DNA from 4 places in the Zoogloea sp. JDB1 genome. Region 1 is predicted to be linked to each of the others. Evidence: predicted binding sites of a transcription regulator. Region 1 holds the regulator's gene; each other region holds the start of a gene.
The links. The regulator FNR, encoded in region 1, switches genes on or off when oxygen is low (the NO sensors DNR and NnrR bind a similar motif). The targets are predictions, from matches to a motif close to TTGANCTAGNTCAA.
Positions count from the first base shown of each region.

Region 1 (4,116 bases):
ACCGGCAGGCGGCCCGTGTCGATGATGTCGTAGTACTCATCGAGGGTCTTCACGTTCTGCGCGTAGGTCGGGCCGACCTTGCCGATGGCCGACACGCCGAAGGCCAGCAGATCGCACTCCGCATAGGTGGAGTAACCCTGGAAGTTGCGGTGCAGGCGTCCCTGGCGCTGGGCCGTGGTCAGCTCATCGTCCGGCTTGGCGAAGTGATCCATGCCGATGTACACATAGCCCGCCTCGGTCAGGCGGCGGATCGCCAGTTGCAGGATCTGCAGCTTGGTCTCGCCGGACGGCAGCTGCGCGTCGATGATGCGGCGCTGCGGCTTGAACAAGCTCGGCAGGTGCGCGTAGTTGTATATCGACAACCGATCCGGCGACAGCGCCAGGATCTGCTCGAGGGTACGGTTGAAGCTGATGACGTTCTGCTTGGGCAGGCCATAGATCAGGTCTACACTGACCGACTTGAAGCCATGGGCCCGCGCCGCGTCGATGACGAGCTTGGTTTCTTCCTCGCTCTGGATGCGGTTGACCGCCTTCTGCACGTCCGGATTGAAATCCTGGATGCCAACGCTCATGCGGTTGAAGCCGAGTTCGGCCAGCAACGCAACGGTGGCTTCGTCCACCTTGCGCGGGTCGACCTCAATGGAATACTCACCGTCCGGCACCAGCGTGAAGTGCTTGCGGACCATGCCCATCAGGCGGCGCAGTTCGTCGTGGGACAGGAAGGTCGGCGTGCCGCCGCCCAGGTGCAGTTGCAGCACTTCCCGCGACCCGTCGAGCTTGGCCGCCTGCATGTCCACTTCTTTTTCAAGATAATCCAGATACTTGGCGGAGCGACCGTGATCCTTGGTGATGATCTTGTTGCACGCGCAGTAGTAGCAGATCGTATTGCAGAAGGGGATGTGGAAGTATAATGAAAGCGGTTTGCCGATTCCGCCGACAGTACGTCTCCCGAGCCAATGCTCCAAGGCGTCGGAGTTGAAGGCTTCGACGAAGCGGTCAGCGGTCGGGTACGACGTATACCTCGGGCCATTCACATCAAATTTGCGAATGAGCTCGGGATCGAATATCAGGTCTTTTTGTGTCGTGTTCATGGTGCACTTCTGTTGGTTGCGCTGAACAATCGCAGAATCGATCCAAAACAGTATTGACGTGGATCAAAGGGCTCCAAACGTTGGTAAAACCATCCAGTTCAGGTGATTGCGCGTGCAGATGAAATCGGTGATTCCGGTGACGGTCGTGGACATCAAGGTCGCGTGTTCCCAGTGCAATCTGCGGGAATTGTGTCTTCCCTTCGGCCTCGACCCCAATGAGATCGACCAGCTCGACGAGCTCGTCGGCAGCCGCCGCAAGATCAAGCGGCAGCAGCACCTCTACCGCTCCGGCGACAACTTCGAGGCGATCTACGCGATTCGTGCCGGCTCGTTCAAGACCGACGTGATCCTTGAGGACGGCCGCGACCAGGTGACCGGCTTCCAGATGACCGGCGAAGTCCTGGGCCTCGACGGCATCAGCACCGAACACCATTCGTGCAACGCGATTGCGCTGGAAGACAGCGAAGTCTGCGTGATCCCCTTCAACCGGCTCGAAGAGCTGTCACGGACGGTGGAGAGCCTGCAGCACCAGTTCCACAAGATCATGAGCCGCGAGATCGTCCGCGACCATGGTGTGATGATGTTGCTCGGCTCAATGCGCGCAGAGGAGCGGCTGGCGGCCTTCCTGTTGAACATGTCCCAGCGCTTCACTGCACGGGGCTTCTCTCCGTCGGAATTCCACCTGCGCATGACCCGCGACGAGATCGGCTCCTACCTGGGCCTCAAACTCGAGACGGTATCCCGCGCCTTCTCCCGCTTCCAGGAAGAAGGCCTGGTCGCCGTCCAGCAGAAGCACATCCGCATTCTCGATACGCCGGGCCTGAAGCGCCTGCTCAACCACCACTCAGCCTGAGCACCGCCGGCGCCCGGCCTCACAGCCAGGCCAGCCAGCCGAGCGGATTCTTGCTGACCGCCACCGAGACGATCCACGACAGCGTCGCCAGCGCACCCACGTAAGCCGCGGCGCGCTGCACACGCGGTCGCGTCGCCTTCAGCGCGACACTCCCCAGCCCGATATAGACAAGCAAGCCCAGCACCTTGGCCGTCAACCAAGCGTGCACGAAGGGATATTGGGCGGCCATCCAGGCCAGGCCGAGCGCACTGGCCAGCAGGCAGGAATCGACGATATGGGGCAGCACCCGCGCCAGACGGGCCCGCAACAGCGGCGAGCCGCTCAACGACCACCAGCCCCGCAAGGCGAAGCCACAGCCGCTGAGCACCACGCAGGTGATGTGAAAATGTTTGAGAGCCAGATACATGCCGCGCCTCCATTGTTCCGCGGCAAAGCTCCGGCTGCCGGCGGGCCCCGCAAAAACGGGGCCGCAACACTTTAGCTGCGCAGCACGCCCACTTCCAGTGCGGCGAACCAGTTGATGAATCGCTGCACGTCGGCACCTTGGTAAATAGCCCCATGCTGCGGCACCAGCATATCGATCTCCAGGCGGGAGACGCGCTCGCACCAATCGCGCTTGGCCCGGTCCGAGCCCATCCAGCGCTTGTGAAAACCTTCCGCATGGCGGATGTGGCGGGAGAAGTCCTGCACATACAGCTCGTTATGATCCGCCGGCAACAGGGCTGCGCCGACATCGCCCGAGAACAGGATCTTGGCCTTCGGATCGTACAGATGGAAATTGCCCGACGAATGCAGGTAATGGGCCGGAATCGCCTGCAGCTCAAGACCATCGAGACGGATCGTCACGCCCGAATCGGGGATCGGTACGAAAGTCGAATCCTGCCCGCCGAAATGGGGCAGAAAACTCTGCCACAACCAGCTCGTATAACACTTCAGGTCGGGCTTGAACTCCAGCCACAAGGCCAGCGAGGAAATGATGTCCGGATCCTGGTGGGACGCGAAGATGCCCGCCAGGCGCGTCGGATCGCACTCCGCCGACAAGGCGGAGAACACCGACGGAAAGATCTCGATCCCACCCGGATCGCACAGCAGGGCCTCCTCCCCGTGAACGACCACATATTCATTGGTATCGATGATGTAACCAGGCTTGGTGGTATCCCGCGCGATCGCCAGCCAGCGGTGATCCTCGTCCTGGTAGATGCAATGGGCCTGCTTCATGGGTTTCCTAATCCTTTACGAGGCGTTCCTTGCCGAGAACTTCGAGGGATCGCTTGATCTGCGCGATCACCTCGGCAAAATCCGTCGAGACCTGCATCAATGCAGCACTGAAGCTGCCGCCATAGGCCGCCTCGATCTTCGCAGAACGAGCCAGCACACCACCCAGTTCGACCAATTGCTGGGTTTCCTCGACCGCCGCACGCAAGCGCAGATCGAGGGAACGCAAGCGCACCTGCTGCTCAGCAAGCCGCGTGGCACCACGCCTGCGAGCCTCCCGCGCACCCGGCACACCGTCACCGCTGAGCCTCAAGGCCTCCGCCAGAATCGCTGCAATACGCTGCTGCTGCACGACACCGGTGACACTCCCGACCGAACCGGAAGTCATTTCCCTCAGGGATGCCATGTGGCGGGTCAGATCCTGGGCGAAGCGCCGCAACTCATTGGACAGCACACCGAACCCGAGCGCAGCATTACCCGCCCGCTTGGCGAGAAAGATCGCATTGAGGGCCATCAGATTGATGCGGAAGGCCGTCGCCACGATGGCCTTGATCTCCTCATTGACCCGGACGATACGGGCAAGCTCGCCGGTCCGCGGAGCAATCCCGTGAAAATTCGGTTCTGGCGCATTCATGTGGACTCTCTGGAGCAGGCAGACTGTAGTGGCTGATTAACGGCGAAGATGCAATCGGCTTGAGCCATTCGATGCGGAAAAGACAGCACCGCCCCAACTTCACGCCGCCGGCGCCGTAAACGAGAAAACCCGCTGACGAATCAGCGGGTTTTCTTATACTTGGGGCGACATACCGGGATCGAACCGGTGACACCTGGAATCACAATCCAGTGCTCTACCAACTGAGCTAATGCCGCCACTGGCAATCGTCGATCGAAATCGCCGATTTGAAACTTCCAAAGAGCCTGCCCGACAGGAATCGAACCTGTAACCCCCGGCTTAGA
Region 1 is NZ_CM161496.1:5,043,924-5,048,039, forward strand. It holds gene hemN (oxygen-independent coproporphyrinogen III oxidase) at 1-1,091, opposite strand, end outside; gene fnr (fumarate/nitrate reduction transcriptional regulator Fnr) at 1,210-1,944, shown strand; gene AC1PPK_RS22890 (SirB2 family protein) at 1,964-2,350, opposite strand; gene AC1PPK_RS22895 (oxygen-binding di-iron domain-containing protein) at 2,422-3,162, opposite strand; gene AC1PPK_RS22900 (chemotaxis protein) at 3,170-3,793, opposite strand; tRNA gene AC1PPK_RS22905 (tRNA-His) at 3,954-4,029, opposite strand; tRNA gene AC1PPK_RS22910 (tRNA-Arg) at 4,077-4,116, opposite strand, start outside.

Region 2 (4,116 bases), 1.5 Mb from region 1:
CGCGGTTCGCGATACCGGCATCGGCCTTGCCCCCGAGCAACGGGATCGGGTCTTCGACGCCTTCGTGCAGGCCGATGAATCGACCCAGCGTCGCTACGGCGGTACGGGCCTGGGGCTGGCCATCTGCCAGAAGCTGGTAGGCCTGATGGGTGGGCACATCGGAGTGGACAGCCAACTGGGCGAAGGGAGTGAGTTCTGGTTCACAGTGCCCTTCGAAGTGGACGGCACTGCGGTTCAGGAACTGCCGACCAAGCTCGCCGACCACGAAGGCCCCCGGCTCGCCGGCCTGCGGGTCCTGGTCGTGGACGACAGCCCCGTGAACCTGGACATCGCACGCCGTCTGCTCGAACTGGAAGGTGCCAATTGCATGGTGGCGGAAAGCGGCCGGGCTGCCATCGCCAAGCTCACGGCAGCACCGGATGCCTTCGATCTGGTCCTCATGGACGTGCAGATGCCCGAGCTGAACGGCATCGACGCGACGCAGGCGATCCGGTCCGTGCCCGCACTGGCCACAATTCCCATCATCGCACTGACTGCCGGCGCCTTGCCGAGTCAGCGGGAGCGCGCCATGCACGCTGGCATGAACGACTTTCTCACCAAGCCCTTCGAACTCGACACTCTGGTCGCCACCGCCCATCGCTGGGCGAGTCATGCAATCAGGGCCGGCTCAGCCGCTGTGCCCCAAGCACAACGGGGAGTGACAGACGCATTCCCGGACATCGACGGCATCGATACCGCTTCGGTCAGCCGACGCCTGCTCGGGGACCGCGCGCTGTTCCTGTCTGCATTGACGCGACTGCGCGACGAGTTCTCCAATGTCGTCGACGAAATCCGCACGATGCTCGCGCACCATGATCTCGATACGGCACGGCAGCGCATGCACAAGCTGCGCGGCGGTGCTGGCAATCTGTCGGCCATGGCGGTCGCGAAGTTCGCCGCGCGGCTCGAAACCGTTTACGAAGGCGGCGATGCAGCGGCTGGCGAGGCCGACCTGCTTCAGCTTGACGCAGCCCTGACGCAGCTATTCCGCGCAGCCAAGCCCTGGCTGTCATCGTCCCCCGCGACGGCAGCCGCTGACAACGTCGCACCGATTACTGACGAAACCCTGTCCCACCTGATGGCCGCCCTCCGGAGCAACGACTTCGCTGCACTCGGCGAGTTCGAAGCCCTGCATGCCGGATTGGTGGCGCGTTTCGGCGCTGCCGCGATCGACCCCATCGCGACAGCGGTGGAAGGCCTGCGTTTCAAACCCGCGCTCGATCTACTGCAGGCCCTCACCGAATAGCCCTGAGGCCATCCCCAGCGACGATCTCCCACACAGGCGAAACGACGCTGCACATATAGCAAGGAAGCGGGGACGCGTTTGCTAGTCAGCCTTCTTGACGGAGGCGTCGTCGTCGGACAGGCCGAACCCCCAGTCCCCATGGCAATACCAGTCGTCACCGAGCATCTCGGCCGGGTGCAGGGTACGCCCCGATCCGTTGCCGCAGGCCAAGGAATCCGCCGGGCAGTACTTGTCGCAGCCCCAGCAGATGCGCTCCGGATGGGCCGGGTGCAGCGGAAATTTCTTTGCCATCACTGCTCCTCACACATATTGTTGAGCAGTTTACTCAGCTATTTCCTCCTGACTTTGATCCTGGGCAAGAAGACGAGCGATGGCACCGCACTCTCCTCCACTCACAGGTTCACGCTTTCCCCTTGCTGCGCCACATGTACATCGCGCCACCCCAGCCGTACCCCGATCGCCTCGGCAAAGTGGGCTGCCGCATCGGCTTCGCCATGAACCACGAAGGTGTGGCGCGGCGGCGCATGGAAGCCTTTGAGCCAGTCGATGAGCCCGGCCTGGTCCGCATGGGCCGAGAGACCACCCACGGTGTAGATGCGCGCCCGCACAGGCACCGCTTCGCCAAAGATATGTACCAGCCGTGCTCCGTCCACCAATCGTCGCCCCAGGGTTCCCGCGGCCTGGAAGCCGGCGATCAGCACACTGCACTCGCTGCGCGGCAGGTTCTCGCGCAGGTGGTACTTGATACGACCTGCCTCGCACATGCCGCTGGCAGAGATGATCACCGCACCGCTGCGGACTTCGTTGAGGGCGCGGGACGCCTCGACGTCCGCGATGAACTCCACCTTCATTCTGTCCGGGTGCTCCCGCAGCCAGGCGGTCAGCTCGTGGGTCTCATCGTCGAGCAACGCGGGATGGGCCAGCGTAATGCGGGTGGCCTCGTTGGCCATCGGCGAATCCACATACACCTTTTGTGGCGGCAACCGTTCCCGGCGTACCAGATCCGCCAGAATGTAGATGATCTCCTGGGTACGCCCGACGGCAAAAGACGGGATGATCAGGTTGCCATGGCAGGCGTGGGTCCTGCCGAAGGCAGCAACGATCTCGTCTTCCGTTTCCTGCAGGGGCCGGTGCAGGCGATCACCGTAGGTCGATTCGATGAGCAGCACATCGGCGGCCGGCACGACGGGCTCCGGGTCATTCAAGACCGGCCGGTCGCGCATGCCCAGATCGCCCGAGAACACCAGCTTGCGCGGCTTACCTTCTCCTCCAACCGTCACTTCCAGCCAGGCCGAACCGAGAATATGGCCCGCATCGTGGAAACACACCTGCACGCTTTCGGCCGGCCGGATGGGCTTGCCGTAAGCCGCCGGCCGCAGAAGCGGCAGCGTCGTCTGGGCCTGAGCCACCGTATACAGCGGCGGATGCACGCCCCGCCCGTTCTTGCCGCTGCGTCGCTGGTGACGCAGCTGCCACTCGGATTCCTTTTCCTGGATATGGGCGCTGTCGAGCAGCAACACTTCGAGCAGGTCTATGGTCGCCGGTGTCGCGTAGATCGGTCCGCGGAAGCCCAGCACGGCCAGGCGCGGCAATAGCCCGGAGTGGTCGATATGGGCATGGGTCAACAGCACGAAGTCGATCTTGCGGACATCAAAGCCGAAATCCAGCGCGCGCTGATTCTTCAGCCGAGCTTCGCCACCGCCCTGGAACATGCCGCAATCGACAAGGAAACGTACGTCGCCGGTTTCCACCAAGGTGCACGAGCCGGTCACTTCACCGGCCGCACCAAAGAAGCTGATACGCATTTTTGACCGCCTCCTTTCGCGTTCAGCATGAACCTCCGTTCATCCGAACGCAAGACAAGACGCGCCTTTCAGCCGATGGACACGCCGATCAAAGCACCGCTGCCGTAAGTCACGCCGGCCGCTGCCGCGCCGATCAGGATCTGCCGCACCACCGAATACACGGCGCCACGCCCGCTGAACAGGGACGTCGCCAGCCCTATCCCGCCCAGTCCTGCCGTGCTGAGGGACAGGCTCCAGGCCAAGCCCGGCGAACCGCCGGTAAAGAAATACGGCAGCACGGGGAAGATCGCACCGGTCGCAAACAACGCGAAGGACACCGCCGCGGCGCTCCACGGATTGCCGCCCATCTCGGCGGGATCGATGCCGAGTTCCTCTCGCACCAACGTATCGAGGGCCGTATCTCGATCGCGCATCATGTCGTGGGCCACCCGCTGGGCGTCCGCACGGGCCAGGCCCTTCGCCTGGAAGATCAACGCCAGTTCCTTGCGCTCGGCCTCCGGGTTTTCCTCCAGTTCCTGGCGCTCCTGAGCGACGCGGGCAGACGCGAATTCGCGGGCATTCGTCACCGACAGCCACTCCCCCAGCGCCATCGAGACCGCCCCTGCGATGAGGCCGGCCAGACCGGTCAGCAGGATGGTATTGGGCGACGCCCCCGCACCGGCAACCCCCATCACCAGGCACAGGCTGGAGACCAGGCCGTCATTGGCGCCGAGCACAGCCGCACGCAACTCGTTGCCCGAACCACGGCCATGCCAACGCTCGGCCCGCGCAATATCGGCGCCGACATGCCCGCCCCGCCGATTGACTGCCTCGATGATCGCCGCGTGAGAACGCTCCTCACCGGACAAGGCCTCCGCATCCGGCTGGCCGGCATACTTGTCGCGATCGGCGAACTCCGCCGTGGCCAGGGCCGGCAACACGAAGTGCGGCCCGAAGCGCCGGGCCAGCCACACCAGCATTCGCGTGCGCAGCCCCGGCGCATGGGCTTCGACGCCGATACCTGCTTCATCAAGCTTGCCACGCCAG
Region 2 is NZ_CM161496.1:3,575,249-3,579,364, reverse strand. It holds gene AC1PPK_RS16130 (PAS domain S-box protein) at 1-1,285, shown strand, start outside; gene AC1PPK_RS16125 (DUF3079 domain-containing protein) at 1,367-1,576, opposite strand; gene AC1PPK_RS16120 (MBL fold metallo-hydrolase RNA specificity domain-containing protein) at 1,678-3,090, opposite strand; gene AC1PPK_RS16115 (VIT1/CCC1 transporter family protein) at 3,159-4,116, opposite strand, start outside.
Region 2: a site for FNR is predicted at 1,631-1,644, ahead of AC1PPK_RS16125 (DUF3079 domain-containing protein). Genes of this name have one in related genera too.

Region 3 (4,116 bases), 1.6 Mb from region 1:
GGCAGCAATAGATTGAGGGACGCAAGGATGTCCTTCGGGCTGCGGTAATTGATGTCGGAACGCAGTGTCACCCAGCCCGGCAGCTGAACCTGCGGCAGGCCGTAGAGGTTCTGCATCGGATCCTCCAGCCACCAGGCCCGCCCGCCTGGGCGCAAGAAGCGCAGCAGGTTGTCGGCCCAGCGGGCATGGAAGTCCTGCCCTTCGTCGATAAGGATCTCGTCGAAACGATCTACCTCGTCCGGCACATGGTTGTCCAGAAAGCCTTCCAGCCGGGCGAAGGCGCCCTCACGGCTGAAATCCGGCACTTCTCCAGCCGCCTGGCAGACACGGTCGGCCAGTTGGTGATAGGTGAGGACCTGACCGCCCGGCGGAGCAATCAGCGCGATGTGATCGGCCAGCGGCCGGTTGTAGCAAACGTAGAGCGGCTTGCGCCCAGCGGCGAGCGCATCCCGATAGACGGCCATCGCCAGTTGGGTCTTGCCCGAACCGGCGGTGCCGATCACACGCAGGCGGAAGGGCTCACACTCGATGCGCCGCGCCCACTCCGCCAGGCCACCGGCCAACCGGGTGTACAGTGCATGGGCCTCGCCGACGACCGCATGCACTTCCGGGACCAATTGCAGAATGTCGCCAAGGAAGCGATGCAGCTTGTCCTTATAGAGAACCGACTCGCCCCGCGCCGGCAGGATGGAACGCACGGTGTGGGCCAGGTAATCCCGTTTGCTCGCATCGATGATGCGCGCCGGATCGATGCCCGCGGTGCCAGGCTGCTTCACGGTGTAGTCGGGGCAGAACAGCAGCGCGTCGACTTGCGGCGAGTCGATCCCGCAGATCCCCCTCAAACGCTGGGTCAGCGCATCAACGGTCCGCGCGAGCTGCAGCGGCACACTCTTGTCCTTCTGGGCATAGCGCTTCACCAGGCCCTCTGGCGTCTCGGCCAGGAAGCCGGATTTCTGTTCGATCAGCAGCAGCTTGCCGGTCGGCCCGACGACGGCGAAATCGATCTCGCCGACGATGGCGTGATTACCCTGCTGGACCCGCGTCCAGTGCACGCCGTGATAAACCGTGTAAGTGTCGTCCAACTCCGCGGCAAGAACAGCCAGGGTTTCGATTTCGCGCTGGGCGGCACCACTGGCCTTCAACTCGCGCCAGCCTTCGGGATGAATGACAGCCATGTCGGGGATTCTCGTGATCGGATCCGGTCCGGATCGCAACCCGGCCATTCTGTCAGCCCGGCCCACCGATTGTCATGCAGCCCGATGCAGCAGACGCTGCCATATATATGGAGGCCACTGTCGACGCCGAACCGCCGCAGCTGCAGATGCCCGGTTGATACCCGTCAAGGCCGGGCTCCCCTCCACACGGGGACAATGCCCAAAACCCTTCGGAAGGTGAGGCCATGTTCCGCATTTCGAGCTATATCCGAGAAATCACCACTCCCACTCCCCTCGGCCCACGCCGCGCGCCGCCGGGGCCAGTGGTCATCTGGAACCTGATCCGGCGCTGCAACCTGACCTGCAAGCACTGCTACTCGATCTCCGCCGACAAAGACTTCGCCGGCGAGCTCGACACGCAGGAGGTCTTCCGCGTGATGGACGACCTGAAGGCCTTCCGCGTGCCGGTGCTGATCCTTTCCGGCGGCGAACCCCTGCTGCGGCCCGACATCTTCGAGATCGCCGGTCGCGCCAAGGCGATGGGCTTCTATGTCGGCCTGTCGTCCAATGGCACCTTGATCGACAAAGACAACATCGATGCGATCGCCGCCACCAACTTCGACTACGTGGGCGTTAGCCTGGACGGTATCCGCGCGACCCACGACAGGTTCCGCCGCCTCGACGGCGCCTTCGAACGCTCGCTGGCCGGCCTGCGCCTGTGCCGCGAGCTGGGCGTGAAAGTCGGCGTACGCTTCACGATGACCCAGGACAACGCCGCCGACCTACCCGCCATACTCCAGCTGGTGGAGGACGAGAACATCGACCGCTTCTACTTCTCCCACCTCAACTACGCGGGGCGCGGCAACAAGAACCGCGCTGACGACGCCCATCATGTCCTCACCCGCAAGGCCATGGAACTGCTCTTCGACACGGCCTGGGATTGCGAACGGCGCGGCCTCGACAAGGACTTCACCACCGGCAACAACGACGCTGACGGCCCCTTCTTCCTGCACTGGGTGCAACAGCGCTTCCCGCAGCATGCGGCCCACGTGGAAGCCAAGCTGCGGCAATGGGGCGGCAACTCCAGCGGCGTCAATGTGGCCAACATCGACAACCTGGGCAACGTGCACCCGGACACCATGTGGTGGCACCACACCCTCGGCAATGTCCGCGAGCGCAAATTCGGCGACATCTGGACCGACCTGTCCGACCCACTGCTGGCCGGCCTCAAGCAGTCGCCGCGGCCGGTCAAGGGGCGCTGCTCCGACTGCCGCTACCTGTCCATCTGCAACGGCAACACCCGCGTGCGGGCCCAGCAACTGACCGGCGACCCATGGCAGGAAGATCCCGGCTGCTATCTGGACAACACCGAGATCGGCGTAGCCGACGGCGAGCGCCTGGAAGTGAAGCCGTGGGTCCGGCTGCAATCCGTCGCCTGAAACCGTAAGCCGTGGGGGCGAGTTCATCCGCCCACAGTCGGCTCAACAAAGTCCGCGGGCGACTGGACTCCCCCCGCCGGAAACCGACCCACAGGGAGCCGCCCCCAAGGACAGCCCCCTGCCTGGGACGGCCGCCCCAGTCCTGCGCCGCACACCATCTCCCAAGCCAAGGGATCCTCACAATGAACCGCCTCTTTTCCGCCATCGCCCTTGCCGCTCTGGCCTTCACCGCTCTACCGGCCCAGGCCGGCGCGCCGGAACTCTTCGCCCAGCACTGCGCCAGCTGCCATGGCACCGGCCGGCTGGGCGCGATGGGGCCCGCCCTGTTGCCGGAGAGCCTCGAACGCCTCAAACGCAAGGACGCCGTCGCGACGATCCGCGACGGCCGTAGCGCGACGCAGATGCAGCCCTTCTCGGCGGTGCTGTCTGCCGCCGAGATCGACGCCCTCGCCGACTGGATCTACTCGCCGGTCAGCCCCGCGCCCACATGGAGCGCCACCGACATCCGCGCCTCGCGCGTCGAACCCTACCCACCCGGCAGCCTGCCGGACGCCCGCCAGGGGGAAGTGGCCAAGGCCGACCCAATGAACCTGTTCATCGTCGTCGAAGCCGGCGACCACCACGTCAGCGTGCTCGACGGCGACCGCATGGAGCGCATATTCCGCTTCCCGTCCCGCTACGCGCTACACGGTGGCCCCAAGTTCACGCCGGACGGGCGCTACGTGTTCTTCGCGTCCCGCGACGGCTGGGTCAGCAAGTTCGACATCTGGAACCTGAAGATCGTCGCCGAGGTGCGCGCCGGCCTCAACACCCGCAACGCCGCCGTCTCCAGCGACGGCCGCTACGTGGCGGTGGCCAACTACCTGCCCGGCAACCTGGCCATCTTCGACGCTGACCTCAAGCTGCTCAAGCTCATCGACGGCCGCAACCTGAAGAGCGACGCCGCGTCGCGCATCTCGGCGGTGTACGACGCAGCGCCGCGCAAGAGTTTCGTGGTCGGCCTGAAGGACCTGCCGGAGATCTGGGAAATCTCCTACGACCCGGCCGCCAAGCCCTTCCACGACGGCTACGTACACGACTACAAGATGGGCGAAGCGATCTCCACGCCCGGCTACCTCAACCCGCGCCGTACGCTGCTCGAAGAACCCCTCGACGACTTCTTCTTCACCCAGGACTACACCAACGTGATCGGCGCCAACCGGGACGGACACGGCAAGGTCATCAACCTTGATGTCCGCCGGCCAATCAGCAACCTGGACCTGCCCGGCATGCCGCACCTGGGTTCCGGCATTTCCTGGCTGCGCGACGGCCGGCGCGTGGTGGCCAGCACCAACCTGAAGGACGCGCGGGTCAGCGTCATCGACATGCAGAACTGGCAGACCGTCGCAACCATTCCCACGCTGGGCCCCGGCTTCTTCCTGCGCAGTCACGAGAACAGCCCCTACGCGTGGGTCGATTCGATGATGAGCCCGACCGCCCGGGACACCCTGCAGGTCATCGACAAGCAGAGCCTGCAGGTCGTC
Region 3 is NZ_CM161496.1:1,005,174-1,009,289, reverse strand. It holds gene AC1PPK_RS04500 (ATP-binding domain-containing protein) at 1-1,175, opposite strand, end outside; gene nirJ (heme d1 biosynthesis radical SAM protein NirJ) at 1,400-2,593, shown strand; gene AC1PPK_RS04490 (cytochrome D1 domain-containing protein) at 2,776-4,116, shown strand, end outside.
Region 3: a site for FNR is predicted at 1,330-1,343, ahead of nirJ (heme d1 biosynthesis radical SAM protein NirJ). Genes of this name have one in related genera too.

Region 4 (4,116 bases), 990 kb from region 1:
GCGCGCTTGTCGGTGACGCACAGGCTGACCAGGTCGGGGTCGAGGCCGTTCTCGGCCAGCACGGCGCGGATCGCGCGCACGGTGATGGCGGCGGGCAGGATCGCGTTGCTGTGCGGCTTGACGATCACCCCGTTGCCGGTAGCCAGCGCGGCGAACAGGCCCGGATAAGTATTCCAGGTCGGGAAGGTGCCGCAGCCGATCACCAGCGCCACGCCACGCCCGACGATCTCGAAGTGCTTCTTCATCACCAGCGGCGGGTTCTTGCCTTGGGGCTTTTCCCAATGGGCCTCGGCCGGGACGAAGCTCTGCTCGCGCCAGGCGTAGGCGAGCGCTTCGAGGCCGCGGTCCTGCGCATGGGGCGCGCCGGCCTGGAAGGCCATCATCCAGCCCTGCCCGGTGGTCTGCATCACCGCGTGGGCGATCTCGAAGCTCTGCTTGTTGAGGCGGTCGAGAATCTCCAGACAGATGCCGGTCCGGCCCTCGGCGCCGACCGCCTGCCATTCGGTCATGGCGGCCTGTGCGGCCTCGATCAGCGCTTCCGGCGTGCACACCGGGTAAGTCGTGCCCAGGTCGATACCGTAGGGTGAGGTCTCGCCGCCGTGCCAGCCGGTCTGGCCGGGCTGCCCCAGCTCGAAGCACTGCCCCTTGTGGGCCTCGAACGCGCGGCGGCCGTCTTCAGGCGCGGTTTCGCCGTACAGCTTGGGACTGGGCATTTCCGGGTAGGCCGACCAATAGCCCCGGGTGGCGATGGCTGCCAGGGCGCCATCGAGCGTACTGCGATGCTTCTCGAAGAGGGGGTGCGTCATCTTGTGTCTCCGTCGGGTTTGTTCTCCTGATCTAAACGTTACAAATTGAACTGATATAAGTCAATGCTAGGTATCGAATTTTTCTGCTAGAAAGATTCTGAGTTACGTTAAACAGAACTGGTTTCTCTGTTTATTTTTCTTTTATAACATATATTTAGCGAATTTCTTCGACAATCAAAGCCGGCATCTCGTGCAACAAAGCGATTCAATCCGTGCTCATCTTGAGATTTATTTGATACATTTTTATTGACCAAAATTATTTTTATGTATCACCATTAACCCCGCACACCGGATGGTCTTGCCGACCGGGCGCAAACACACCAATCAAACAGGAGGAGCACGATGAGCAATCACAAGGAACGGTTCGCCGACAAGATGGAATTTCCACCGGCCACCCCGCAGCCCAACGTCTATCCGCTGTCATGGCACAGCCATACGAAGAAGTTGCAGGAAGTATGGAAAGCCTCGCTGCGCGAGAACTGGGACCCGGAAAAGCTGCCGTGGGACACGCTGGATCTGGACAGCTACAGCTGGGAGGAGCGCGAAGCCATCGCCTACTGGTGGAGCCTGCTGTCGGTGTTCGACGCCTCCGCACCGCCGGTTTTTGCCGAGGCATTGGTCAAGACCTACGAGGTCCATGAGGAAGACCCGGTGCGCAAGTGCTTCTTCTCGGTGACCCGCGACGAGCAGAACCACGAAATCATGTGCGGGCTGGCGATCACCCGCCTGCTCGGCCACCCGGACCCGCTCACCTACACGCCGAAGACCGAACTCGGCAAACGCCTGCAGAAGAACGTGCACTGGCTGTATTTCAACGGCAGCCGCTACTGGAGCGGCTACAAGCAGGCGGTTCCCAAGTACGACCTCGCCGTGCTGTTCAGCTCATTCCTGATGGGCGAGATCGCCGCCGCCACCATCTTCAAACAGATGTACGAGAACTCCCGCGAGGCGGTGTTCAAAGAGGGCTTCCGCAACATCGGCCGCGACGAAGGCCGCCACATGGCGATCTGCATGGCGGTGATGGAGCGCGACTACCCCGGCCTGGCCCCCGAGACGCGGGCCGTCGTCACCAAGCAGATCCGCGCCGGCTACCTGTTCCTGTCCGCAGTGCTGTTCGAGCCGCCGATGGAGTTCTGGGACCTGCCCGCCGACTTCATCGCCAACCAGCGGGAGGCGGAGGAAGTGGCCCGCGCCGCCGGCTTCGGCATCCCCACCTATGAGGCCAAGCTGCAGAACTGGAAGAGCGCCATGCTCAACCTGAAGGGCGTGCTCGACCGCTACGACATCCCCTTCCCCGCCATTCCCGAGGTCGGGATCTCCGGGCAGGAGATCAGCGACATCGAGATGGAAGACATCATCCCGGTGTTCTGACGGAGAGGCCGCCATGTCCCGCATCATCATGCAAGCATCCGGCCGCTCGGTGGACTGCGCCTACGGCGACACCGTGCTGATGGCCCTCGAAAAGGCCGGCTACGCGCTGCCCAACAACTGCCGCGCCGGCGCCTGTGGCGAATGCAAGGTCAAGGTCGTATCCGGCCAGTTCGATCAGGGCATGGTCCTGGACATGGCCCTCTCCGCCGACGAGCGTCGGCAGGGCTACGGCCTGATGTGCATGGCCAAGCCCCTGTCCGACGAGTTGGCCATCGACTGGGGCAGCGAAGACGCCCGCCCCAAGCTGTTCCCGCCGCGGGAAGATGCGCTTTTCGTTGTCACCGACAAGCACTTGGTCGCTGAACGGGTTGTCGAGCTGCGCCTGCGCCCGGTGGGGCAGCCGATCCGCTACTGGCCCGGCCAGTATGTGACCCTTGGCAACCCGCGCGCCGGCATCCCGGCCCGCGCCTATTCCATCGCCGGCGCGCCGCGTCCGGACGGGGAGATCGTGCTGCAGGTCGCCCGCGCCGACGGTGGCCTGACCAGCGCGTGGGTTCACGACACGCTGGCGGTCGGCGACAGCGTCAAGCTGTCCGGCGCCCACGGTACCTTCATCGGCGATCCGGGCGTGGACACGCCGGTGCTGTGCCTCGCCGCCGGCACCGGCCTCGCGCCGATCCTGGCCCTCACCGAGGCAGCGCTGCGGCGCGGCTTCCGCCGTCCGGTCACGATTCTGTGCTCGGCGCGCACTGAAGCCGACCTGTACGGCCGCGGGCTGATGGTCTGGTGGCGCACCAAGCACCGCAATTTCGATTACGCCTTCACGCTCACCCGCGAAAAACGCGCCGACTACCTGCACGGCCGCATCGACACGGTGCTGCCTGCACGTTTTCCGGACCTGTCGCGGCATACGGTCTTCGCCGCCGGCAGCCCAGCCTTCGTGGACAGCTGTGTCTCTACTGCACGCGCGCTGGGCGCAGCGCCGGAGCGGATCCACAGCGAAGGTTTCTTCGCGCAACAACAGGCGATGGAAGTAGACCTGGCCCCGCTGCTCGCTCTCTGAGTTCCGCGGCCCGGTCTTGCCCGGCGGGCCGCGCTACCCAGACCGGGAGGGAGTCGCTACACTCCCGGGCTTCGCCGCCGATCCACCGCTCCGTCCCGTGCTCCCCCCGATCCAGCAACGCCTCGAAGATTTTCGCCAGCAGGGCCGCGTGCAGGCTGGCTCCCTGATCATCTCCGTATTCGGCGATGCGGTTCTGCCACGGGGTGGCCGCATCTGGCTGGGCAGCCTGATCCGCCTGCTCGAACCCATCGAGCTCAACGAGCGGCTGATCCGCACCTCGGTGTTCCGGCTCGCCAAGGAAGAATGGCTGCGCACCGAACCTTCAGGCCGGCGCACCGACTACCTGCTGACGCCGTCCGGGCAGCGGCGCTTCGAAGAAGCCTCGCGCCACATCTACGCCTCCAACGCGCCTCTGTGGGACCGCCGCTGGCGTCTGATCCTGACGGTCGGCGAACTGACACCGAAGGAGCGCGACCATCTGCGCCGCGCGCTGTTCTGGCAGGGCTTCGGGGCCCTCGGTGGAGATTGCTTCGTGCACCCCGGCGCGGACCTGCCCACCGCCTTCGACGCGCTGATCGCCGAAGGACTGGGCGATGTGCTCGGCAAGCTCAAGCCACTGGTGGCGGCCGACGCCCAGCTCGGCGGCTCGGCCAACGATCACGAGATGGTGCACGGTGCCTGGAACCTGCAGGAGCTGGCCGACATGTACGCCGGCTTCGCCGCCCGCTACCAGCCGGTGCTCGGCCAGCTGCGGGACGGTCAGGACGCGGTGGACGACGAAAGCGCCTTCCTGCTGCGCGTGCTGCTGATCCACGACTACCGGCGCCTGCTGCTGCGCGACCCGGAGCTGCCCGACGTTCTGCTGCCCACCGGCTG
Region 4 is NZ_CM161496.1:4,049,460-4,053,575, forward strand. It holds gene paaN (phenylacetic acid degradation protein PaaN) at 1-806, opposite strand, end outside; gene AC1PPK_RS18280 (hypothetical protein) at 1,149-2,177, shown strand; gene AC1PPK_RS18285 (2Fe-2S iron-sulfur cluster-binding protein) at 2,191-3,240, shown strand; gene paaX (phenylacetic acid degradation operon negative regulatory protein PaaX) at 3,338-4,116, shown strand, end outside.
Region 4: a site for FNR is predicted at 857-870, ahead of paaN (phenylacetic acid degradation protein PaaN). Genes of this name have one in related genera too.